Regions from separate parts of the Vreelandella sp. 2A-K22 genome, predicted to be linked through region 1. Evidence: predicted binding sites of a transcription regulator. Region 1 holds the regulator's gene; each other region holds the start of a gene.

Region 1 (4,212 bases):
GCCGCTAAGGCTCACTCCCGAGTAGGCGGGAGTCAGCGTTTCAGGCGGCGCATCGACGTCTTCAATTAACCGAACGGGGTAATGTTGGTAACTTTTGCGTAAGGCGACAGGGAAGTCGCTTGAGGGGAAGCGCTGACCCAACAGCGAAGGCAGCTGGTTGCCCAGCGCTTCGGCAACCATTAAACCATGCCAATCACTGTCGAAATGGCACACGGTGACGCGATCATGGCCGGTGAGCTGTTGAATAGCGTTAACCAAGCAGTCGAGCAGCTCTTCCTGGTGGGTTGCGTCGGCTAAATGCATCAGCCGCTCATTGACTGTGCCAAGCAGGCGGCGCTTACCTTGGGGGTTGAGTGGCTCAATCTCGACGATGACCTTCCCACCTGCTCGGTAAGCATAGAGCTGAAAACGCATGTAGCTATGCTTGGAACGAATAAACACCAGCGGGCCGGAGAGTTTCTGCTGCCCCTGCAACTCGCGGCGCACCCGCTGGCTTAGCCGTTTTCCTAACACATAGGCAAGAGTGTGCGGCCCATTTTCAGGGCGCTCAATACCGGTCAAGCGGGTTAAGTTGGTGCTACTGGCTTGAATGCGGCGACAATCGGCATCTAAAACCAGCAGAGCTCCAAACGACTGCAACCGCGGGTGGTACATGGACACAAACGTGGCCTCGCAATCTATTCACCCTCGACCTGCTGCCTTAGCAACAACTCTACGCGACGGTTGGCAGCTCGGCCCTCCGCCGTTGCGTTCGGTTCCATGGGTTGGGTGTCGGCATAACCGACGGCCCGCATACGAGAGATATTGAATCCTTGGCGCTCTAAATGCCTCACCACAGCGATAGCCCGCGCTGATGAAAGCTCCCAATTAGAGGGGAAGCGGGCCGTTGAAATAGGCACGCTGTCGGTGTGGCCTTCTACCGAAATCTGACCGTCAAAACGGGTCAGCACATCGATAAGGCTTTCTACCACCTCTTGCCCACGGGAAGTCAGTACAGCTTGACCGCTGGGAAATAAAAGGCTGGTATCAATACGTAACGTGACCCCTTCACTCCCTTGCGAAACACTGACACCGGGGATGGCGAGCCCATCAAACTGCGGCTGAACCCCTGAATGACGGGGCTGAATACCAGTGGCTAGAGACGCCAGCGGCAATGATGATACAGCGCTAGCCGAGCGCATGAAAGCAGTATCAGCCGCCTCACCGCCTCCCGGCGGTGTCAGTGAAAGCAGCAGCACAAAGAGCGTGATTAGCAGCGTCAGCACATCCAAATAGCTGGTTAGCCAACCCTCGTCACCATCGCCTGGCGACGGCGTCATTTCCAGTGCGTGGCGCGTATCACGGTCAAGCATCTGGCCTACCCCTTCGCCGCCGCACTAACCGACGAATCAGGCCTTGGTTTGACGCTGTTATCACGGATCTCATCGTGATAGTTAGCTACAAACGAGTTGAGGGTCTCTTCAATAAACGACGGCAGGCGGCGCTTGGTAATCAGCGAAATACCTTCCAGCACCATGTTCATGGTAATCAGCCGCTCTTCGGTGCGGCGCTCGAGTTTCACCGCAATCGGCTTAAACACCAAGTTGGCGAGTAAAATGCCGTAGAAGGTGGTGAGCAGGGCCACCGCCATGCGCGGGCCGATCACCTGCAGGTCGCCTGCGTCCATGACTTCCAGCATATTGACCAGCCCCACCAGGGTGCCGATCATGCCAAATGCGGGTGCGTAGGTGGCCATGGTACGGAATATTTGTGCCTCGGCATGCTCACGCGCTTTAAGACGGGCAATGCGCCAACGCAGCATGTCAAAAATTTCATCCTCTTTGGTGTTGGCAATGACCAGTTGGATCCCGGTACGCAAAAACGGGTTTCGGGTATGCTCCAACTCGCGCTCGACAGCACGTACATCGCCCTTAAACCAGAGTCGCGACATATCCACCAATTCGCGGATATCGTCACGCATATAGGTATTTTCGCGCCGGAATACCAAGCCCACCAACCGTACGACGCGGAGCACCTCTTTCAGCGGATAGCTGATAAAGGTTGCCGCTAGGGTACCGGTCACCACAATGGCCAAACCCGGCAAATTGATAAAACTTTCAGGGGACTCTGCGGTGAAAAACAGCACGCTCACCAACAGTAGTATGCTGGCAAATATGCCTATCAGCGTCGAAGGGTTCATCCACGGCTCCTTGCCGGTCACAAGTGAGTAAAAAGAGGTGTTATGCCGAGTCGTGTAAACGCGCGCGTAAGCGGCTGACGGCTTGGCTGTGCAGTTGTGAAACGCGTGACTCCGTGACGCCCAACACAGCCCCTACTTCCTTAAGGTTGAGTTCTTCTTGGTAGTACAGCGCCATTAGCAGCTTTTCACGCTCTGGCAGCGCTTCAATTGCCTCAATCAACGTTTGTCGTTGCTGGCCGTCTAGCAACTGCTCGAACGGTGAATTAGCCAATTCATTATTGCTAGGCTCGCCACCGTCGGCCACCAGCTCTTCAAACGGCAACAGTTGACCACTGTTAGTGTCGTTGAGGAGCTGCTGATACTCACTCAACGGCATTTCAAGGTGTTGGGCGATTTCGTTCTCTTCTGGTGCCCGTCCGAGCTGTTGCTCTAATTGACGAACGGCACTGTCAACCGCTCGCGCTGAGCGGCGCACGCTGCGGGGCAACCAGTCGCGGGTACGTAATTCATCCATCATTGCACCGCGAATACGCTGACTGGCAAACGTCGCGAACGTTGCTCCCTGGGTGGCATCGAAGCGCCCCAGTGCTTCCAGCAGCCCTACCATCCCGGCTTGAATAAGGTCGTCGAGCTCAATGCTGGCTGGCAAACGGACCTGAAGCGTCAAGGCCTGACGTCGTACCAGTGGCATGTATTGCGTCAACAGCTCACTCTGTTTGATCCTGCCTTGTGCTGTGTACATCCTCTCGCCTCGCGGCTATCCAGCCTTCACTGATAGTTCACAATCATTTGCAGCCCCTGGACACGAACAGGCCGCTGCCCCGGACGTAAAGCGAAGCGAAAATGCAACGGCGCATCCGCGGCAAACCCCGCCAGGGCAGTGGTAGTCCCCCGCATGCCAGCTAACGCAACGCACTGCTCAGGATGGCACAGCCAAGCGTTTAATAACGCACCAGGGGGATATTGAAACTGCCAATGAATACGCCCGAGCTGTGCTGACTCCACATTGTTAGCAGCAGCGGGTGGGGTAGCGTTTTGACTAGCACTTGCCCTATCACTCATCGCTACCATCAGACCTGGTATCTGGCTGCTCCAGCTACCGGGTGTCGCCTGAGCGTTTCCCGTTAACCCTGCTAGTAGACACCCTGTCAGCAGTACTGGGCTCAGTAGCAGTCTCCCTCTTAATAGCCAGCTTAGCATGCTTGGTCTCCTCAGCAGAGTGCGCTCATCGTGCAAGTACCAACAGCTCCATATTTAAGTAGTAATCAGCTGCCTCACGCAAGTTATTGAGCAACCCTTGACGCGGCAAATGCGGCTCGTGGAGCGCCAGCAAACGGCGCGGCCCGCCACGCTCATGTAATTGACGCAAGGTACGGAACATGGAAGCAAAGGTATCGGCATCGCTACTGATCCACAGTGCCCAACGGCTGTATTGATCGCAAAGTTGGGCTAGGTCGGCCGTTTCGGCCATGACGATATGAATATCCCAATCCTCAGGATCACCGGCCCAGCTTCGACCTAACGTCGACCACTGCCCTAATCTTGCTTTAACCTTGTTCACCTGGGCTGCACCACTACCCGGTAGCCCGACCACAATAAGCGGAATTTTGGGCTGGTGCGCTACCACCGTTGCTGGCTCTTCCACCGCTGCAGCTGTCGGCGTTAACAAAGAGGTAGGCTGTTCAGATTCCGGCACGTGTTCTGCCGCCGCAACATCAACTGTACCCTCAGCTTGCTGCTGTTGGCGCTGCAGGTTTGCCCACTTGCGTAGACCCGATGCTTGATCCTGTTCGCTCACGCCACGCCCTCTCGACTAACACTGCCCATTTGACGAATCGCATCTCGTGCCATAAAGGCGTAGACCAGTGCATCAAGCATGCCGGTATCGCGGCGGCGACGGCTGTTGCCTAATAGGTTGAGCAGATCGCCACGCAGCGTCTGCGCCTCCTCATCATCAGCAACATCGAGATGCCCGGCGACCGATGCCACACCGCTGGCCATCAATAGGCGAACTTCAGCATTTAGATCCCCGC
Region 2 (4,212 bases), on a different contig from region 1:
TGCCAACACGCCATCGCCCGTCACGGTGCTTTTTTGCTGCTTAAACGTAGAAGCATCATTCAACGCAGCGATGGAGGCTTGCACTCTATCCATTGCCGACTGAAGGCGCCCATAAGCAGATATTTTAGTTTTCTGAGCACTTTGCTGCTCTAGAATAGGCACAAGCTTTTGGCGCTCTGCCGCTTGAAGCTGATCCACCAAACCTGAGAGATCCAACCCAGAACCTACACCGAGTGCTGTGATCGATGCCATGGGGCTCATTCCTTATAAGAAGTAGAGAAAGGTGTCTAGGTAACCTATCGGCTACGGAAGAACAAACTTTAGAGGTAATGCCTTTTTTAAGCTGTTTTTAAAGCATTGCAAAGAAAAATGCCCAACACATAGTGCCGGGCATTTTGTAAGCTATTAATTTAGCTAGCTTATCTGCTTAACCTTGGTTTTGCTGCCCCAACACAGCAAACTGCTGGGTCAAATAAGCGCTTGTCTGGTTCATTTGCGCCACCATACTATCCATTGCTTGAAACTGCGTGCGATAACGCTCAACGGTTTGTTCGATACGGTTTTCAGTGGTCGCAAAACGATCTTCTAACGAACTAACGCGGCTTTCAGATGAGCTAACGGCGCTTTCAAGCCGACCACCTGTACCCACAAGGCCCTCAAGCGCTGAAGCTATTTGGCCTGCCATACCACCTTCCTCACTATTGCCAGCAAAGAAACTGGCTAACTGGTCTGGCTGAGTAGCAACAATGCTATTTAACTTATCTTCATCAATTTCCAGCTTGCCATCCACTTGAAGTGAAATACCAATATCGGATAACACATTAAAGCCATCTCCGCCGACAACAGCACTGATTGTTTGGCGAATCTCTCTTTCAACAGCGCGAGTAGTTGCATCAGCATTCAGCCCTGCCGCCTGGCCCGTCTCTGGATCAAAGGCTGTCAAAGTCGTAATGGTCTCTTTAAGCGTGTTGAAATCATCGACAAAAGCGGTGACCTGCTCGCGAATAGCTTCGTCATCCTGCTCAACGGTTACAGTGCTCGTCGCGCCAGCCTCAGCAAGGTTCAAGGTAACGCCTTGAATTGCACCTTCCACTTGATTGGTGGGGCTAACGATATCGATTCCATTGACGTTAAACGCTGCATCCTGGCCCGCTTGAACCACCTGTGCATCGGAGGTTGCGACGCCAGCGGCTAGAATGTCAGAAAAATTAGTGCTTTCAATACTCGCGTCTGCGCCGGTATCGGTAGCATTAACGGAAAGCCGATATCCTTCGCCATCATTGATAATTGAGGCGTTTAAGCGGCCATCGCTCTGTTCATTAATGGCGTCACGCATATCTTCAAGAGAACTGCCGTCGGGGATAGTAATCGTGGTCAGGTTTCCATCAGCGATAGTAAAATCTAAAGACTGTTCGCCCGTCACTATACTTTCTACTGCTGTTTCCAGACGCTCCGTCACCAAGCTACTGGCAGTAGCTAACTGATTGACCTCCACTTCGTACTGGCCTGGCTGAGCCTCATTACTGCTAACAGCACCAACTGCACTGCCTTCTACATTGGTTGTCAGGCTATCGAATGACGACCCATCATTAAGGGCTTGAGCAGAGCTTTGAAACTGCTCAAGCGCACTTTTAAGCTGACCGTAGGCAGATATCTGCGTTTGCTCAGACTTAATCTGCTGCGCAATGGGCTCAAGCTTTGCTTGTTCTGCAGTTTTTAATTGCTCCAGCAAGCCGTTCAGATCCAAGCCAGAACCGATGCCTAATGATGTAATAGAAGCCATAGAACCAATGCCTTTTTTGAATACATGTAGCTACGATTCGCGTTCCTTCATTAAGCAATACGCAGCACTATTTTTAATACGACTACCTTAAAACCTCGGCTAGGTGAAGAATAACTTAAATATTCTTCTTCTTTTTTTTCGTATTAAGACGTTGTTTAAAGTAACAAAGCGTAACAGCCATCATCAATTAATGAGAGAACCCACAATAATAGATTCCTCTTTTAGCTGCTCTCTCTCCCCACCCCAACGTAACGCATCCCTGCTTCTTTAACGGCACTTGGCGTGTACAAATTACGCCCGTCGATGACGACTTTTCCAGCCAATTGGTCGGCTAGCCAATCAAAATCGACACTGCGAAACTCTTTCCATTCGGTGCAGATAACCAAAGCATCGGCACCTTTAACTGCCTGAATCCGGTCGCCTGCTAGCATCAGGTCATCCCGCTCCCCGTAAATGCGTCGGCATTCTGCTATGGCTTCGGGATCAAACGCCTGCACCTTAGCGCCCGCTTGCCAGAGTGCTTCCATTAACGTACGGCTTGGGGCTTCACGCATATCATCCGTATTGGGTTTAAAGGCCAAGCCCCATACTGCAATGGTCTTACCGCTTAGATTGCCTAAGTTATCTTGCAGTTTTGTGAACAGGGTCTGCTTTTGGCGTAAATTCACTGACTCGACAGCGCTGAGCAGTTCCGGCGTATAGCCTAATTGACGCGCGGCACGCTCTAACGCCTGGACATCTTTGGGGAAGCAGGAGCCGCCGTAGCCGCAGCCTGGGTATATAAAGTGGTAGCCAATACGTGGGTCGCTGCCAATCCCTCGGCGTACGTCTTCAACGTCAACTTCGAGGCGTTCGGCAAGATTGGCGATCTCGTTCATAAAGCTGATTTTGGTGGCGAGCATGGCGTTGGCGGCATATTTGGTCAGCTCTGCGGCCCGCACGCTCATAAACATCAGCTTTTCGTGGTTGCGGTTATAGGGGGCGTAGCACTCTTGCATATGGGCTTTCACCCGCTCGCTCTCCGTACCAACGATAATCCGCGCGCCACGGGTAAAGTCTTCAATCGCCGCCCCCTCCTTCATAAACTCAGGGTTCGAACACACATCGAATTCGAGTGATGCACCGCGCTGTTCGAGCACATCACTGATAACGGCGTGGACTTTTTCCGCAGTGCCCACCGGCACGGTAGATTTATCAATCACCAGCTTATAGCTATCCATATGCTGGCCGATCGTGCGCGCCACCTCTAATACATAGCGTAGGTCGGCACTGCCATCTTCATCGGGCGGCGTTCCCACGGCGATAAACAGCAGTTCGCCATCGGCTACCGCCTGGGCAGCGTCGGTAGTAAAGCGTAAACGGCCAGCCGCCACGTTATGGGCAACGATAGTGCTTAGCCCTGGCTCGAAGATCGGCACCTCTCCGCCATTAAGCTGATCAATCCGATCAGCGTTAACATCCATACAGGTGACTTGATGACCAACATCGGCTAAACAGGCGCCTGCGACAAGGCCGACATAACCGGTTCCGAATACACTGATATGCATGACTTATTAACTCGCTAAAATACGTGGTAGCGAGCGTAGCACATTGACCTACCGTTGATGAGTTCAATAGTGGGAGATTCTCTCTAAACTATAGACCTTGGTCTAACATCGACTTTGGTTTATAATGCGCTGCAACAAGCCCGACTTGGTGCTGACCGCAGGAGAACATGCTATGACTCCGAGACTTATGACTTCAGAACCTACGCCTCCAGAACTGACGAAAGAACGCTCTACTCCATCGTCTTATGGGACATCGACCACCGCAAACGTTCAACGTAGCCTTCGCCAGTGCTTATCGATTGCCGCTGAGCTGCTCTACGATCATGGTCATGTGCTCGAAACCATTACCCTTCCCCAGCGCGGCTTAGCCCGCCGCGAATTGTCGGCACTTAGTTCTGCCGCGCCCACCTGGGCAACCTGCCAACAGGTGATGGAAGACAGTGAGGCAGCAACCTTTAATGAGTATGGCCGTTTTGTATTAACCTGCCTTGGCCGCGAATTGATGTTTGATATGTTTGGCCAAGGGGCCGCTGACTGCGCCTAATCCCTCTGCCACCAAGCATTGCTGCCCTAAACAGCTGATCAAAAAAAACGCCCATAAGCGAAAGCTTTGGGCGTTTTTTGCTTGGTCTTATGTTCTTCAGGCTCGTTTTTAAAGCCTGACCCTATAAGACCTAGTTCTATGTAGCTTAGCGCAGGCCGAGCATTGACAGAATGAACAGCACAACCACGATAAGGCCAATAATGTAGATAATATTACGCATAGGGCACTCCTTGCTTATTGCGTTTTAGGGAAATCAAAGGCTTGCTTACCCATTAGCCAACACCTCCAGCCTAGCAGGCTTTTTCTGCTTTTGCGTAATGTCGCTGCATTTCCCTCTT
Region 3 (4,212 bases), on a different contig from region 1:
GTTAAGCCATCAAGGCGCACCACCACAAGCTTTTCACCTCGTTTGACTGGCACATCGCTTACTGCGTTCCAGCGCTCGCCATGCAGCCTTACATGGCCGCTGGTCTCAAAATCATCCAGTGCAACCGCATCTGCGCCGATTAACTGCTCCGCGCCAGTGTGTGCCGGACGACGGCGCAGCGTTGCAAAGCGTGTTAACGTCCATAGCATTAGCCCCCCGGACACCAATGCCACACCACCGATTAGTGGTAGCGAAATGGCAAGATGCTCCGCGTCCATCAGCATTACCGAACCAAGTACAAAGGCAATGATGCCGCCAACCCCCAGCACGCCGAAGCTAGGCATAAATGCCTCACCCACCATCAACGCCAGCCCGACCACCATCAGCGCAAGCCCGGCGTAGTTAATCGGCAGCACCTGAAACGCAAACAGGGCGAGCAGCAAGCAAATCAAGCCAATGGTGCCGGGGAACAGGCTGCCGGGATTGGCCAGCTCGAAAACCAGCCCGTAAAAGCCGATGACCATCAAGAAGAAGGCTATGTTGGGATTAGTGATCAGCGATAGCACCTGGGTGCGCCAATCAGGGTCGAAGCGTTCAATGGTGAGGCCTGCGGTCTCAAGCGTAGCATCGCCACTTTCCATGACCACGCTCATGCCGTCAATCTGCTCAAGGAGATCGTCAAGATCGCGCGCCACCACATTGATGACGTTCTGCTCCAGCGCCTCGCTGGCAGTGAAATTGACCGCATTGCGCACGGCCTCTTCAGCCCAATCGGCATTGCGATCATGGCGTTCCGCTAGGCTGCGGATAAAGCTCACCGCATCTTCCATCACCTTGCGTTCCATGGCGCTGCCCTCGCCATCCGACTCCTCAGCCGAATTATCTTCTTCGTCTTCATCGCTGCCGAGCAACCCACCGCCCATTTGTACCGGCGTGGCCGAGCCGAGATGCGTCGAGGGGGCCATGGCAGCCACGTGGCTACCGTAAAGTAGATAGGTGCCCGCGCTTGCCGCTCGCGCACCACTGGGGAAAACGTACATCACCACGGGAATGTCAGCGTTGAGCATCTCGCGAATCATGTCGCGAGTGGTGTCGACCAACCCGCCGGGGGTATCGAGCTCGACGATCACCACCTCACTGCCCTGCTCGCGGGCTTTATTCAGCCCACGCTCAAAGTAGTCCTTGGTAGCCGGGCCGATGGCGCCTTCAATATTAAGCACCAGAACGCTTGGTGAAGCGCTTTGTGCCATGGCCTGCCATGTAAACGACATAGTAGCCATTAGCAAACCGGCAACCATCAACCAGAGCCAGTGCGGTTTGAGAGAAAGGGTTTGCATACCCGCTCCTCGCATGCAACGCCTTGAACATTCCCGTCTAAATCTGCAGCCTATCCATAGCAACATACACAAGGCTATCTACTCAACGTAGCAGCCAAATTGAGCTTCGTCATGAACAACGTGATGGCAGGATTCGAGGGGAAAAGGAGCCTGAACCAAGGCGATGCTGCAAACCAGAGGTGGTTGCAATATTTTTGAGAAGTCGGTTAGTTCAAGTAATAACCACTAACTTTCCACGTGCCCTCTTCCAAGTGAGGAGTGATGGTTTCCGTAATCTGCGATGATCTGTTTTCAAAACGTGTTTGGAACGTCAAAACCGCGTAGTCATCTCTTGGAGCCCCTGGCATAGAGGTTTCGCGGACAACGCTTACTCGCCGACGCGACTGAACCTCACCAAAGTCACGACGCGCTGCACCAATCGTCCGTTCTAACATGTGCGGTGAAAGCGGCTTTTTTAGTAGTGAAGATGAAGATTCCCATGCCTGCTCATACTGACCACTATCGATGGCTTCTAGCCACGCCAACGCCGCCGCCTCTGCCGCACTCGAGTTTGCCTGCGCTTGGTTAGACAGAATGAGAAGCAAGGTGATGATAAAGATCAGCATTTTCGGCATAACGGGCACTCTCGGCATTTAGCAACGACCAGAGAAATCTCGATGGTCTTAGGTATATATCGGTCATCGTCAGAGTTTCTTTAGGGCTGCAAGATGTATTTGCGTAATCGTTAAACTCCAAGCTGTGTCTGCTTCTCAAACCCTACTCGCTCGTTTACTATGCGCCACCCACCCTATTTCAGTTGCCACTATTAGGTCACTATGTCCGTCAATGCCCTCTATACCGACCTTTCTGGCTACTACGATTTGATGTGCGTGGATATCGACTATCAAGCGCAAAGCCACGCCATTCGCAGGCTGCATCAGATTTTCGGTAACGGCGGAACGACACACCTAGATTTAGCCTGTGGCACCGGCCCACACGTGCGCCATTTTATTGATTTTGGATACGCCAGTAGCGGGCTTGATATTAATCAACCCATGCTGGATATTGCCACCACGCGTTGCTCAGAAGCACACTTCACGTTGCAAGACATGAGTGACTTCAAGGCCAACGAGCCTCAAGACTTAATCACCTGCTTTTTATACTCAATCCACTACAACGATGGGATTGAAAAGCTAAAAGCGTGTATATCCAGTGCTCATTGTGCCCTCAAGTCTGGTGGTATTTTCTGTTTTAACGCAGTCGATAAAGACAAAATCGATAACGCTTTATCTGTTAAACACAGCGCCCAACAAGAAAGCGATTTATTCACGTTCCGCTCGGGATGGCACTACAGTGGCCAAGGTGAAAAGCAGTCGCTTAGGCTCAGCATTGAAAAAGCCAACGCTGAAGGAACACAGCTATGGAACGACGAACACCCCATGGTAGCCGTCAACTTTGCGGAGTTAAGCGCACTCTTAGCGCCTCACTTTGAAGTTCATGTGTTTGAGCACAACTATGAAAAAATCATTCCCTGGGATGCCACCTCTGGAAACGCTATTTTTGTCTGTGTGAAGGTTTAATCTCTCCTACCAATTACTTCACTAGTAGGACAAGTCAGCTTTAAGCATCGAACCTTATCTGATCCCCCTGCTTGCTTGGGCTGAAGACTCGTAGAACCTGTGTGTCGCGGGGTCTTTAGACCTCGTCATAAGCGCCGCTTTACAACATTCAGCTTGCTGGGAAAATTCTATAGCGCACTTAAGAATGGCCTTCTACGGTACAGATACTCATCATGCCATTATCAGTGAAGGTACTAACGATGCATCCCCCCTTTATGATATTGAACCAAAGACCCGCGGCAATTCCTCATCCACTACTGAAGTTGCCTCATCCCTGCAAATAAAAATTAATTCACTGCGTCTGTGATCAATAGTCATTTCTCTTTGAATCTAGGAGCCAGTATATGAACGTTCTGATTCAGAAAGGCTTTAACCTTGAGAAGGCTGGGCCTGTCGCTAAGCTATATGAAGAAGCTTTCGGCGCTAAATTCGCGAGCGCAATACCTGACAAGGCTAAGCGCATTCAATTACTCTCCGACTGTTTTGTCCCTGAATTTTCCTTTACTGCCATCTTTGAAGATGAGGTCATTGGGCTAGCAGGGTTTCAGCAGCCCAATGGTTCGCTAACGAGCGGAATCGGGATGAAACAGCTGATAGGCAAGCTTGGAACATTGAAAGGGCTCTGGGCATGTCTGGTGTTCAGCTTATTCGAGCGCAAGCCAAAATCTCAAGAATTGGTGATGGATGGGATTGCTGTCGATAGCCGATTCCGAGGGCAAGGCATAGGTTCCAGACTCTTGGATAGCATTATTGCACATGCCGTGGATAATGGTTTCGAGACGATCCGCTTAGACGTTATCGATAGCAACCCGAGAGCAAGGAGGCTGTACGAGTCCAAGGGATTTATCGCCGTAAACGAAGAGCATTTTCCCTACTTGAAATGGTTAATCGGCTTTTCTGGGTCAACAACCATGGTGTTGAAGGTAGCAAGTTTAACTTAGCAGACAATGCTCGCCCTCTCGAAAGCATATCCCTTCAGAGGTGAGAGCCTGGCGCCTAGATGTTCATTCATAATCGCCATTGTCAGATATTACCCTTCGGCCACACATGGCCGAAATTGCCCCCTTTGTGACCGCTTAACGCATCGTTGGCAGAATGCGTAACAGCTAATCTGTAACCTCACTTCAACACGATGAGATTAGCCATGACCCAGCCTAAAACCGCATTACTATTAGTTGATGTTCAAGCCTCGTTCCCTGCCCGCGATTACTGGGTAGAATCACTGGCTCAGGCGTGGCGCCCCAAGCAGCGTGTGGTACTGAATGCAGCCCAGGCCA

The links. The regulator FliA, encoded in region 1, starts transcription of late flagellar genes. The targets are predictions, from matches to a motif close to CTAAAGTTNNNNNNNNNNCNGCCGATA.
Region 2: a site for FliA is predicted at 1,877-1,903, ahead of fliD (flagellar filament capping protein FliD). Genes of this name have one in related genera too.
Region 3: a site for FliA is predicted at 2,009-2,035, ahead of ACW17M_RS07315 (DUF4019 domain-containing protein). Genes of this name have one in related genera too.

The regions. Positions count from the first base shown of each region.
Region 1 is NZ_JBSUGC010000016.1:50,591-54,802, reverse strand. Features, by position in the region: gene ACW17M_RS20035 (sensor domain-containing diguanylate cyclase) at 1-654, opposite strand, end outside; gene ACW17M_RS20030 (OmpA/MotB family protein) at 678-1,352, opposite strand; gene ACW17M_RS20025 (motility protein A) at 1,358-2,179, opposite strand; gene ACW17M_RS20020 (RNA polymerase sigma factor FliA) at 2,220-2,921, opposite strand; gene ACW17M_RS20015 (flagellar protein FlhE) at 2,948-3,379, opposite strand; gene ACW17M_RS20010 (C15 family peptidase) at 3,405-3,977, opposite strand; gene flhF (flagellar biosynthesis protein FlhF) at 3,974-4,212, opposite strand, start outside.
Region 2 is NZ_JBSUGC010000012.1:86,192-90,403, forward strand. Features, by position in the region: gene fliD (flagellar filament capping protein FliD) at 1-252, opposite strand, end outside; gene fliD (flagellar filament capping protein FliD) at 428-1,783, opposite strand; gene ACW17M_RS16590 (UDP-glucose dehydrogenase family protein) at 2,005-3,330, opposite strand; gene ACW17M_RS16595 (hypothetical protein) at 3,503-3,874, shown strand.
Region 3 is NZ_JBSUGC010000004.1:211,060-215,271, forward strand. Features, by position in the region: gene ACW17M_RS07310 (NfeD family protein) at 1-1,337, opposite strand, end outside; gene ACW17M_RS07315 (DUF4019 domain-containing protein) at 1,544-1,951, opposite strand; gene ACW17M_RS07320 (class I SAM-dependent DNA methyltransferase) at 2,153-2,896, shown strand; gene ACW17M_RS07325 (GNAT family N-acetyltransferase) at 3,280-3,876, shown strand; gene ACW17M_RS07330 (isochorismatase family protein) at 4,080-4,212, shown strand, end outside.